Regions from separate parts of the Promicromonospora sp. NPDC090134 genome, predicted to be linked through region 1. Evidence: riboswitches for the same ligand, from Rfam matches in the RefSeq annotation. Region 1 holds a riboswitch; each other region holds the start of a gene.
The links. Region 1 has a riboswitch for thiamine pyrophosphate ahead of ACIPN7_RS27825 (thiamine ABC transporter substrate binding subunit). Riboswitches for the same ligand answer to the same signal wherever they lie in the genome.

Region 1 (3,261 bases):
CTCTGGCCGCACGTCCGCTCCCAGCTCGAGGGCGGCGACCACCCGGCTCCGGTGCCGGGGTAGCAGGACTGTCGGCCCGGGTGGCCGGTGTCAGCCGCCCGCGAAGGGCGGGAGCACGTCGACCGTGACGCCGTCCGGCACGGTCGCCTCGTCCGCCGTGGCCCGGGCGCCCGCGACCAGCAGCGCGCACTTCGGCAGCACGGCACCCAGGGCCGGGTGGGCGGAGGCGAGGGCGCCGCGGAGGGCGGCGACCGACGTCGGACCGTCGAGCTGTTCGGTGGGGCGCCCCGCGGCCTCCCGGGCGCCGGCGAAGTAGCGGACCGTGATCACTCGGCACGCACCCAGTCGCCCGACTTGCCGCCCGTCTTGCGCTCCAGCCGGACGTCCGCGAGCGTGACCGACTTGTCCAGGCCCTTCACCATGTCGATCACGGCGAGGCCGGCGACCGCTACGGCGGTGAGCGCCTCCATCTCGACGCCGGTGCGGTCGGCCGTCCGGACGGTCGCGGTGACGACGACGCCGTCGTCGGTCACCTCCAGGTCCACCGCCGCACCGTGCACGCCGATCACGTGGGCCAGCGGCAGCAGGTCGGGCGTCTTCTTGGCCGCGGCGATGCCCGCGATGCGCGCCACCGCGAGCACGTCGCCCTTGGGCACGGCGCCGTCGCGCAGCGCCTGGATCACGGCAGGGGTGCAGCGGACCAGGCCGGAGGCCGTGGCCGAGCGGACGGTCGGCTGCTTGGCGGTGACGTCGACCATGCGGGCCTGGCCGCGGTCATCGAGGTGCGTGAAGCTCACGGCACCAGGGTGTCATGCCCTCACACGGCGCTGCGCCGCGCGGCGATCCGCACCGCGGCGCGGTGGGCACCCTTCGCGGCGAGGCGCTTGGCGAAGACCGCGGTCCCGGCGGCGACGGCCGCGAACACGGTCGCCTGCAGCAGGTCCAGCTCCGGGTCGTCGGGCTTGTTGGGCGCGTCGTTACCCGTCACGCCCTTCCAGATCATGCTGACCGCCTTCTGGGCGACCCAGCCGGCCGCGATCGTCAGGGCGAGAGTGCCGACCTTCTCGCCGAGTGTCTGTTCCGTCTCAATCTGGGCCATCTCCACACCGTAGTCCTCGGCAGCCGACTAGGCTGCATGGAAACGACAGGGGAGCGCCCCGATGGCGCTGAGAGTGCGGAGAGCCGCAGACCCTTGAACCTGATCCGGGTAACACCGGCGGAGGAAGTCGGAGGAATGATGTCGCGTCTTTCCGGTGCCCACGGGGGCACCATCCCTACCGTCGCGGTCGCGCTGTCGGCGGCGCTGCTGCTCGCCGGGTGCTCCGGCGGCTCCGGTTCCGGCGACGACGCGTCCGGCGCCGGCGACCCGGGGACCGTGACGCTGGTGACCCACGACTCCTGGGCGCTCGACGAGAAGCTGATCGACCAGTTCGAGCAGGAGTCCGGCACGACGGTCGAGGTCAGCGCCGCGGGTGACGCCGGCACGCTGGTGAACCAGCTCGTGCTCACCAAGGACGCCCCGCTCGGGGACGCGGTGTTCGGCATCGACAACACGTTCGCCTCCCGCGCGCTGGAGGCCGGCGTGGTCGAGGAGTACACGTCCGCGGACCTGCCCGAGGGCGCCGAGCAGCTCGGCGGCGCGCTCACGCCCGTCGACCAGGGCGACGTCTGCGTCAACGCCGACGAGGCGTGGTTCGAGGAGTCCGGCCTGGAGGTGCCGACGACGCTGGAGGACCTCGCCGACCCGCAGTACAAGGACCTGCTCGTGGTGACCAACCCGGCGACGTCGTCCCCGGGGCTCGCGTTCCTGCTGGCGACGATCGGGGCGTTCGGCGAGGACGGGTTCGAGGACTACTGGGCCTCGCTCGTCGACAACGGCGTCAAGGTCGCTGACTCGTGGGAGGACGCGTACTACGTCGACTTCTCCGGGGCGGGCGAGGGCGGCGAACGGCCGCTCGCGCTGTCCTACGCGACGTCGCCGGCGTTCACGGTGAGCGAGGACGGCTCGGAGTCGACCACGAGCGCGCTGCTGGAGACCTGCTTCCGGCAGGTCGAGTACGCGGGTGTGCTCGCGGGCTCCGACAACCCGGAGGGCGCCCGGGCGCTGGTGGACTTCCTGCTCACTCACGACGTCCAGGCCGCCCTGCCCGAGTCGATGTACATGTACCCGGCCGACGCGGCCGTGGAGCTGCCCGCCGACTGGCAGAAGTTCGCGCCCCAGGCCGACGCCCCGTTCGAGGTGGACCCGGCCGACGTGAGCGAGCACCGCGACGAGTGGATCGAACGGTGGACCGCGACGGTCGTGGGCTGAGCCGGAGGCGCAGCGCAGGGTGGGGGCCGAGGAACGAGGCACCCGCCCGGAGTGGAGCCGCAGGCTCAGCCCACCAAGGGCGGAGTTTGATGAGGCACGGCCTGCGGCCCGCACCCCTGCTCTGGGGGGCGGCGGTCGCCGTCCCCCTCGGCTTCCTCGCGGTCTTCTTCGCGTGGCCGGTGGCGGCGCTCGTGGTCCGCGGGTTCGTGCCCGACGGCGCGCTCGACCTCACCGGGTTCGTCGAGGTGCTCACCCGCCCGCGCACGTGGCGGCTCGTGGGGCTCACCCTCACCCAGGCCGTGCTCGGCACGGCGTTCTCCGTGCTGCTGGGCCTGCCGCTCGCCTACCTGCTGTACCGGCGGTCGTTCCCCGGGCGCAGCCTGGCGCGCGGGCTGGTGACCGTGCCGTTCGTGCTGCCCGCCGTGGTGGTCGGCGTCGCGTTCCGCGCGCTGTTCGCGCCGAGCGGCACGCTCGGGTTCCTCGGGCTGGAGGAGTCGCTCGCCGGGATCGTCGTCGCGCTCGTCTTCTTCAACGTGTCCGTGGTGGTGCGCACCGTCGGCGGGCTCTGGGAGCGGCTCGACCCCCGAGCCGAGGAGGCCGCGGCCTCGCTGGGTGCGGCACCGGCCCGGGTCTTCCGGACCGTCACGCTGCCGTCGCTCGCGCCCGCGATCACGTCGGCGGCGTCGGTGGTGTTCCTGTTCTGCGCCACGGCGTTCGGGGTGGTGCTGGTGCTCGGCGGCGTGCGGTACGGCACCATCGAGACCGAGATCTGGACCCGCACGACCCAGTTCCTGGACCTGCGCTCGGCCTCGGTGCTGTCGATCCTGCAGCTCGTCGTCATCTCCGCGGCCCTGGCCGTGTCCGCACGCGCCCGACGGCGGCGCGAGGCCGCCCTGCACCTCGTCTCCGCGCGGCGTTCGGCACGCCCGCTGTCCTGGCGGTCGCCCGCC
Region 2 (3,261 bases), on a different contig from region 1:
AGGTTGCCGTCGACCGCGAGGCCGACGCCGGTGGTCACCACCGTCCACGGGGCCGAGAGCACCCGCGGGTCGATGAGCCCGGTGGCCGAGCCGGCGGCCCAGACCGCCAGGAGCAGCGCGATACCTGCGCCGGCGGCCAGCGGCACCGGCTTGCGCAGACCGAGGCGGCGGATCCCCGGGCGGACGTCAGCCCCCGGCTCGATCGCCCGGCGCCCGGGGGCCGCGGCCGGGCGGGCCTGGACGACGGCGGTCACGACGTGCTCCAGGCCTGCTCGGCGGCCTCGCCGGCGACGGGACCGAACCGCTCGTCGAAGAGGTCGGTGGCCCGCAGCGCAGGCCGGTCGAGCTCGCCGGCGAGCAGGTCGATCGTGTCCTGGGTGCGCTCGATCCCGTCGGTGAGGTCCGACGGGATCTCGGGCCGGGCCGCGGTGTCGATGAGGTACTGCGCGTCGGCCTCGGTCAGCCCCTGGTCCTCGACGTAGTACCCCTCCTTCCAGATCTCGGGGTTCTCGTAGATCCAGACCCGCGCCTGGGCCCAGGCGGTGACGTACTGGCGCAGCGCGGCTGCCTTGGCGGGGTCGCGCACGACGTCGGTCGGACCGTAGAGGTGGCTCGGGTCGTCCCGCAGACCGTGGCGCAGGGACGTCGCTCCGTCCGCCGCGTACTTGTCGAGGTAGCGCAGCAACGCGGTGCCGCCGACCGGGGCGACGTCGACCTCACCGGCGGCCAGCGCGGTGGGGTACACGTCGCCGGTGGACGGCAGCTCGACCAGCTCCACGTCGTCCTGACCGAGCCCCGCCGACCGCAGGGACTTCAGGACGAGCGCGCCCTGGGCCTGCCCGGGGCTGAACGCGATCCGCTTGCCGCGCAGGTCCGACAGGTCGTCGAGCTCGACGCCGGGAGCGCCGGCGAGCTCGTAGACGGGGTGCTCCGCCCAGTCCTCCCGGTACTGCGAGGCGTAGATCTGCACGTCGAGCCCGGTCCAGGCCGCGTGGATCGGCGGGATCTCGGCGACCGCGCCGATGTCCAGCACCCCCGCGTTGAACGCCTCGATGGTCTGCGGGCCGCCGGAGACGTTGGCCCACTCGATCTCGAAGTCGAAGTCCGAGTCGATCTCGTCGCCGGCCAGCTCGAAGGCCTTCTGCGTCGTGGGGTCGCCGATCGCGAGCGTGGTACCCGCGGGCACCTCGGCGGGCAGTGCGGCATCGGGGGAGAGGTTGCCCGCGCCGTCGTCGTCGGCCTGCGCTCCGACGGCGCAGCCGGAGGTGAGCAGCACGAGGGCGACGGCGGCGGCGGCGCGGGCGCCGCGGGTCGGTGCCGTGGCCGAGGACGTGGCCGAGGTCGCGGTGCGGTGGTTCGTCGGGCGGCGCGAGGCCGCTCTGGCGGGTGTGCGGAGGGGCATGAGGGCGTCCGATCGTCGGGGCCGGGTCTCCTGACGACGGCGAGGTATAGGCGCGAGTCCCGGGCTTGACCAGGGCCTGGGCGATTGCTCTCACTATTCGGACACCGGGATGGGCGTGGCCGGAATGTCCAGGTGGTGTGGTGCGCGCTGTTATGGTGGGCGCCGAGCACGGGAGTCCGGTATGCCGGGCTGAGAGGGAGTAATCGAACTCCGACCGTTGAACCTGATCCGGATCATGCCGGCGCAGGAAGCGACCTCAGGACGCGGCCGTACCGGTCCCGTCCTCCCGTGCCCGACGGATATCCGACGGACAGGGGAGGACCTGATGGCGGACCACGCCACCGCGACCGACGAGACCGCCGAGCTGCGCGGCGACCCGATGCGCTTCGGCGTCGGCGCGCGGATCACCGCGGCGGTGATGTCGGACGACTACGTCGACGTGATCCTGGGCGCGCTGCGGCAGGCCGACACCACGGGGCTGGTCGTCGAGACCGGCGACGTGAGCACGTATGTGGGCGGCGCCGAGGCCGACCTGCTGCGGTACGTGACCGACCTGACGGCCGGGATCGCGGCGTCGGGCAGGCACGCGGCGATCACCGTGCACCTGTCCCGGGGCTGCCCGGGCGAGGTGGCCTGCGACCTGCCCGGCGGGGCCGGCCCGCGGGTCACCGAGGTGCCCCGGGGGAGGGACACCGGCCGGCTCGTCTCGGCCGAGTGGGCGCTGTACCCGCTGGCCGACGACGTCCGCGCGGACGTGACGCCGGACCACATGCGCGACATCTACGCCGCCATCGAGCTGGCCAAGGACAACGGGACGTTCCGCGGCTCGCAGCACTTCGTCACCCGCCTGGAGGGCGACGCCGGCCGCGTCCTCGCCAGCGCCTTCGCCGGCTGGGTCCTCGCGGGCCGCACGGTGCAGCACGTCACCAGCCACCTCACCCTCTCCGTGAACAGCCCGAGCCACACCGCGGGCGGCACCGGTGAGTGAGCCGACGACGCGCCGCCGGGCGCGGCTGCCGCTGCGCGACATCGTGCTCATGGTGATGCTCGGCGTGGTGTTCGGCTTCCTGTACTGGGCGCTCGTGCAGGCGTGGAACGGGCTCGCCGTGGCGATGGGACCGGCCGGAGACCTGGCCCAGCACGTGCTGCTGGGCGGCTGGCTCCTGGTGGCGCCGATCGCGGTCGCGATCATCCGCAAGCCGTTCGTGGGCATCATCGCCGAGGTGATCGCGTCCGTCGTCGAGGTGGTGTTCCTGGGCTCCCCGGTCGGGCCGCTCCTGCTGGTGGCCGCGGCGATCCAGGGCGCGGGCAGCGAGCTCCCGTTCGCGCTGACCCGCTACCGCCGGTTCGGGTGGGGGGTGTACGCGGTGTCGGGCCTGCTGGGCGCGGGCCTGGTCTTCGTGTGGTCCGCGTTCCGGTTCGGCTGGTACGGACAGGACATCCTGGCGCTGCGCCTGGGAATGCAGCTCGTCTCCGGTCTCCTGCTGGGCGGCCTGCTCGCCAAGGTGATCGTCGACCGCCTGTACGGCACCGGCGTGCTCGACGAGTTCGCCATCGGCCGGGCGGACGCCGCGCTCCGCGGGCCCGTGGTGCGCCGTGACCGCTGACGCCGTCGTCGAGGCCACCGGCCTGGAGGCGGTCTACGGCACCGGCGACGGGGTGGGACCCGTCGATCTGCGCATCGACGCAGGGCAGAGCGTGCTCGTGCTCGGCCCGTCGGGTTCCGGCAAGTCGACGCTGCTCCGGCTGCTGCACGGCGCGGTCCCGCACGCGGTCCACGCGCAGGTGGAGGGCGCGGTGAGCGTCGCCGGCCGGTCCGTGGCCGGTACCGGGATCGCGGGGCTCGCCGACGTCGTGGG
Region 3 (3,261 bases), on a different contig from region 1:
ACGCTCAGCCGGGCGAACCCGATCGCCGGCCGGGCGTCCGACTTGGTCAGGGTGGGTCGCACCGGGCCCACGCCGAGCAGATCGACGGTGCCGGGCGGGAGATCGACCGCGGCTCGCGCCTCCTCGGGCGTGCTGACGCTCAGCCCGAGGTGCCGGTCCGGGCCCAGCAGCCGACGCGCGGAGACGGGGTCGAGGTCGCGCTGGCCCACGTGGGCGCCGTCGGCGTCGATCGCGAGCGCCACGTCCACCCGGTCGTCCACCACGAGCGGCACCCCGAGCGGCCGCAGCAGGGTGACCAGCGCGCGGCCGAGGTCCACCAACTCACGGGTGGTCGCGCCCGGGTCCCGGAGCTGGACGGCGGTCACGCCGCCGTCGACCGCCGCGCCCACCGTGGCGACGACCCCGGCGGGGCCGCCGCACTGCCCGGTGTCGGTGACGAGGTAGACGGACGGGTCGAGGCGGATCCGGGCGCTCACGCCTCGGCCCGTGCGGGCTCGTGCCCGGTGGCGGGCTCGTTCACCAGCCCGGCGCCGAACCCGACGGCCTCGGCGTCGACGTCGAACACGCGGTCGACGAGCTCCACGGCGAAGCTGCCGGGGGTGGTCGACGTGGTGCGGTCGGCGGCGACGCACAGCCAGGCTGTCGCGGTGGTCGCGGCGAGCAGGCGGTCCTCGGTGACGGCACTGCACGCGGCGACCAGCGCGCCGAGCGAGCAGCCGACGCCGGTCACGCGCGTCATCAGGGAGGTGCCCGCCTGGACGCGCACGACGCGCTCGCCGTCGGTGATCAGGTCGGAGGCGCCGCTGACGGCGATCACGGCGCCGGAGGACCGGGCCAGGGAGAGCGCGACGTCCCGCACGCCGTCGGGCGTGTCCAGGGAGTCGACGCCCCGGCCGCCTGCGCCGCCGGCGAGCGCCTGGATCTCGGACGCGTTGCCGCGCACGACGGCGGGGCCGCGCGCGAAGAGCTCGGCCGCGAGGCGGGTGCGCAGTGGCAGCGCGCCGATGGCCACGGGGTCGAGCACCCAGGGCACGCCGGCGGCGGTGGCGCCGTCGACGGCGGCGCGCATGCCGTCGGCCTGGCCGCCCTCGACGGTGCCGAGGTTGATGAGCAGGCCGCCGGCGACACCGGCCAGGACGGGCGCCTCCTCGGGGTCGGCGACCATGGCCGGTGCCGCGCCGGCGGCGAGCAGCACGTTGGCGGTGAAGTTGGTGACCACCACGTTGGTCACGCAGTGCACCAGGGGGGCGGTGTCGCGCACCGCGGTGACGACCGACGCGACGGCGTCGGGCAGGACGGAGCCCATGAGGCGTTCCCTTCGCTAGCACTACCTAGATCAGGTTCCACGGGTGCATCTCAGCCGGACTGGTGCCCGGCGCCCCGCGCCAAGTGGGCCGACCATATACGGCCGGTGCCCGTCTCGGGAACCGTCGGTGCGTGCTGGAAGGAGGGGTCAGGGGCGGTACCGCAGCCCGTCGACGAGCAGGTCGAGCATGCGCCGGCCGTGGTCGGGCTCCTCGTCGCTCATCGGCAGGGACAGCTTGGAGACGGCGTACAGCAAGTCCTTCGGGCTGGCGACGGCGCGGATGGCGCCGGCCTCGGCGGCGGTGTCGAGCAGCGAGCCGACGGCAGGGCCGAGCCGCCCGATGAAGTAGGCGGGCAGCGCGTCGAACGTCGGGTCGCCGGAGTGGAGCGCCGAGGCGAGGCCCCGCTTGGTCGCCAGGAACTGGGTGTACCGGTGGAGCCACTTCTCCAGCGCGGTGACGGGGTCGTGCTCGGCGGCCAGGGCGGGGGCAGCGTCGGCGGTGGCGTCGACCTCGGCCTGGAAGACGGCCTTGACCAGGTCCGAGCGCTTGGGGAAGTGCCGGTAGAGCGTGCCGACCCCGACGCCGGCCAGGTCGGCGATCTCCTTGGCGGGCGCGTCCACGCCCGACGTGCCGAAGACGGTCTTGGCGGCGTCGAGCAGCGCGTCGATGTTGCGCTGCGCGTCGCGGCGCAGGGGCCGCTGCTCTGTGTGCTGGGTCACTTCTCTCCTGGTCTCTTGCTAACCGGAATGGCTTTCCATATAGTTCCGGAAGGGCGTTCCGCTTCGTTCCAGAGTACGGCACCGCGGAGACGCCCACCAGACCTCTCGACCCCAGGAGGGCCCATGCAGTACCGCAGCCTCGGCCGGACCGGCATCAAGGTCAGCCCCTACGCCCTCGGCGCGATGATGTTCGGCGCGATCGGCAACCCCGACCACGACGAGTCCGTCAAGATCATCCACAAGGCCCTCGACGCGGGCATCAACTTCATCGACACCGCCGACGCCTACTCCCGCGGCGAGTCCGAGGAGATCGTGGGCAAGGCGCTCAAGGGGCGGCGCGACGACGTCGTGCTGGCCACCAAGGTGCACCTGCCCATGAGCGACGACCCCAACCACCGCGGCAACTCGCGGCGCTGGATCATCGCCGAGGTGGAGAACTCGCTGCGCCGCCTGGGCACCGACCACATCGACCTGTACCAGATCCACCGGCCCGACCCGGACACGGACGTCGCGGACACGCTGGCCGCGCTGACCTACCTCATCAACTCCGGCAAGGTGCGCGCCATCGGCTCGTCCACGATGCCCGCCGCCGACATGGTCCAGGCGCAGTGGGTGGCCGAGCGGCGCGGCCTGGAGCGGTTCCGCACCGAGCAGCCGCCGTACTCGATCCTGAACCGCGGCATCGAGCGCGACGTCCTGCCCGTGGCCCAGCAGTACGGCATGGGCACCCTCGTGTGGAGCCCGCTCGCCGGCGGGATGCTCACCGGCAGGTACCGCAAGGGGCGTGCCAGCGACGCCCATCGGGCCCAGTTCGGGTTCGCGCACCTGCAGGACGAGCGGCGCCTCGACGTCGTCGAGCAGCTCATCCCCGTCGCCGAGGAGGCCGGGATGCCGCTGAACCACCTCGCGATGGCGTTCGCGATCGCCCACCCGGGCGTCACCTCCGCGATCATCGGCCCGCGCACCATGGAGCACCTCGACAGCGCGCTCGCGGGCGCCGAGGTCAGCCTGAGCGACGAGATCCTCGACCGGATCGACGCCGTCGTGCCGCCCGGCACCGACATCGGCCGCCTCGACGCGGCCTACGACCCGCCGGCCATCCAGCAGGCGACCCTGCGCCGTCGGCCCACGGAACAGCGCGCGGCCGTCGCCTGACCCGCCCGCTGCGCAGGCCGCGCCCGCTGCGTCGGGCCGCGCCCGATAGTGCGCTTCTACCCAGCCATTACGCCCGGAAA

Region 2: another riboswitch for thiamine pyrophosphate. It lies ahead of ACIPN7_RS11240 (YkoF family thiamine/hydroxymethylpyrimidine-binding protein); the one in region 1 lies ahead of ACIPN7_RS27825 (thiamine ABC transporter substrate binding subunit).
Region 3: another riboswitch for thiamine pyrophosphate. It lies ahead of thiM (hydroxyethylthiazole kinase); the one in region 1 lies ahead of ACIPN7_RS27825 (thiamine ABC transporter substrate binding subunit).

What each region holds. Positions count from the first base shown of each region.
Region 1 is NZ_JBIVCZ010000014.1:120,577-123,837, reverse strand. Features, by position in the region: gene ACIPN7_RS27845 (molybdenum cofactor biosynthesis protein B) at 1-63, shown strand, start outside; gene ACIPN7_RS27840 (MoaD/ThiS family protein) at 91-330, opposite strand; gene moaC (cyclic pyranopterin monophosphate synthase MoaC) at 327-797, opposite strand; gene ACIPN7_RS27830 (DUF4235 domain-containing protein) at 818-1,099, opposite strand; TPP riboswitch at 1,137-1,242, shown strand; gene ACIPN7_RS27825 (thiamine ABC transporter substrate binding subunit) at 1,238-2,311, shown strand; gene ACIPN7_RS27820 (ABC transporter permease) at 2,401-3,261, shown strand, end outside.
Region 2 is NZ_JBIVCZ010000003.1:344,706-347,966, reverse strand. Features, by position in the region: gene ACIPN7_RS11250 (ABC transporter permease) at 1-254, opposite strand, end outside; gene ACIPN7_RS11245 (ABC transporter substrate-binding protein) at 251-1,402, opposite strand; TPP riboswitch at 1,569-1,654, shown strand; gene ACIPN7_RS11240 (YkoF family thiamine/hydroxymethylpyrimidine-binding protein) at 1,728-2,390, shown strand; gene ACIPN7_RS11235 (ECF transporter S component) at 2,383-3,009, shown strand; gene ACIPN7_RS11230 (ABC transporter ATP-binding protein) at 2,999-3,261, shown strand, end outside.
Region 3 is NZ_JBIVCZ010000002.1:138,269-141,529, reverse strand. Features, by position in the region: gene thiE (thiamine phosphate synthase) at 1-476, opposite strand, end outside; gene thiM (hydroxyethylthiazole kinase) at 473-1,306, opposite strand; TPP riboswitch at 1,296-1,393, opposite strand; gene ACIPN7_RS07065 (TetR/AcrR family transcriptional regulator) at 1,454-2,026, opposite strand; gene ACIPN7_RS07060 (aldo/keto reductase) at 2,150-3,181, shown strand.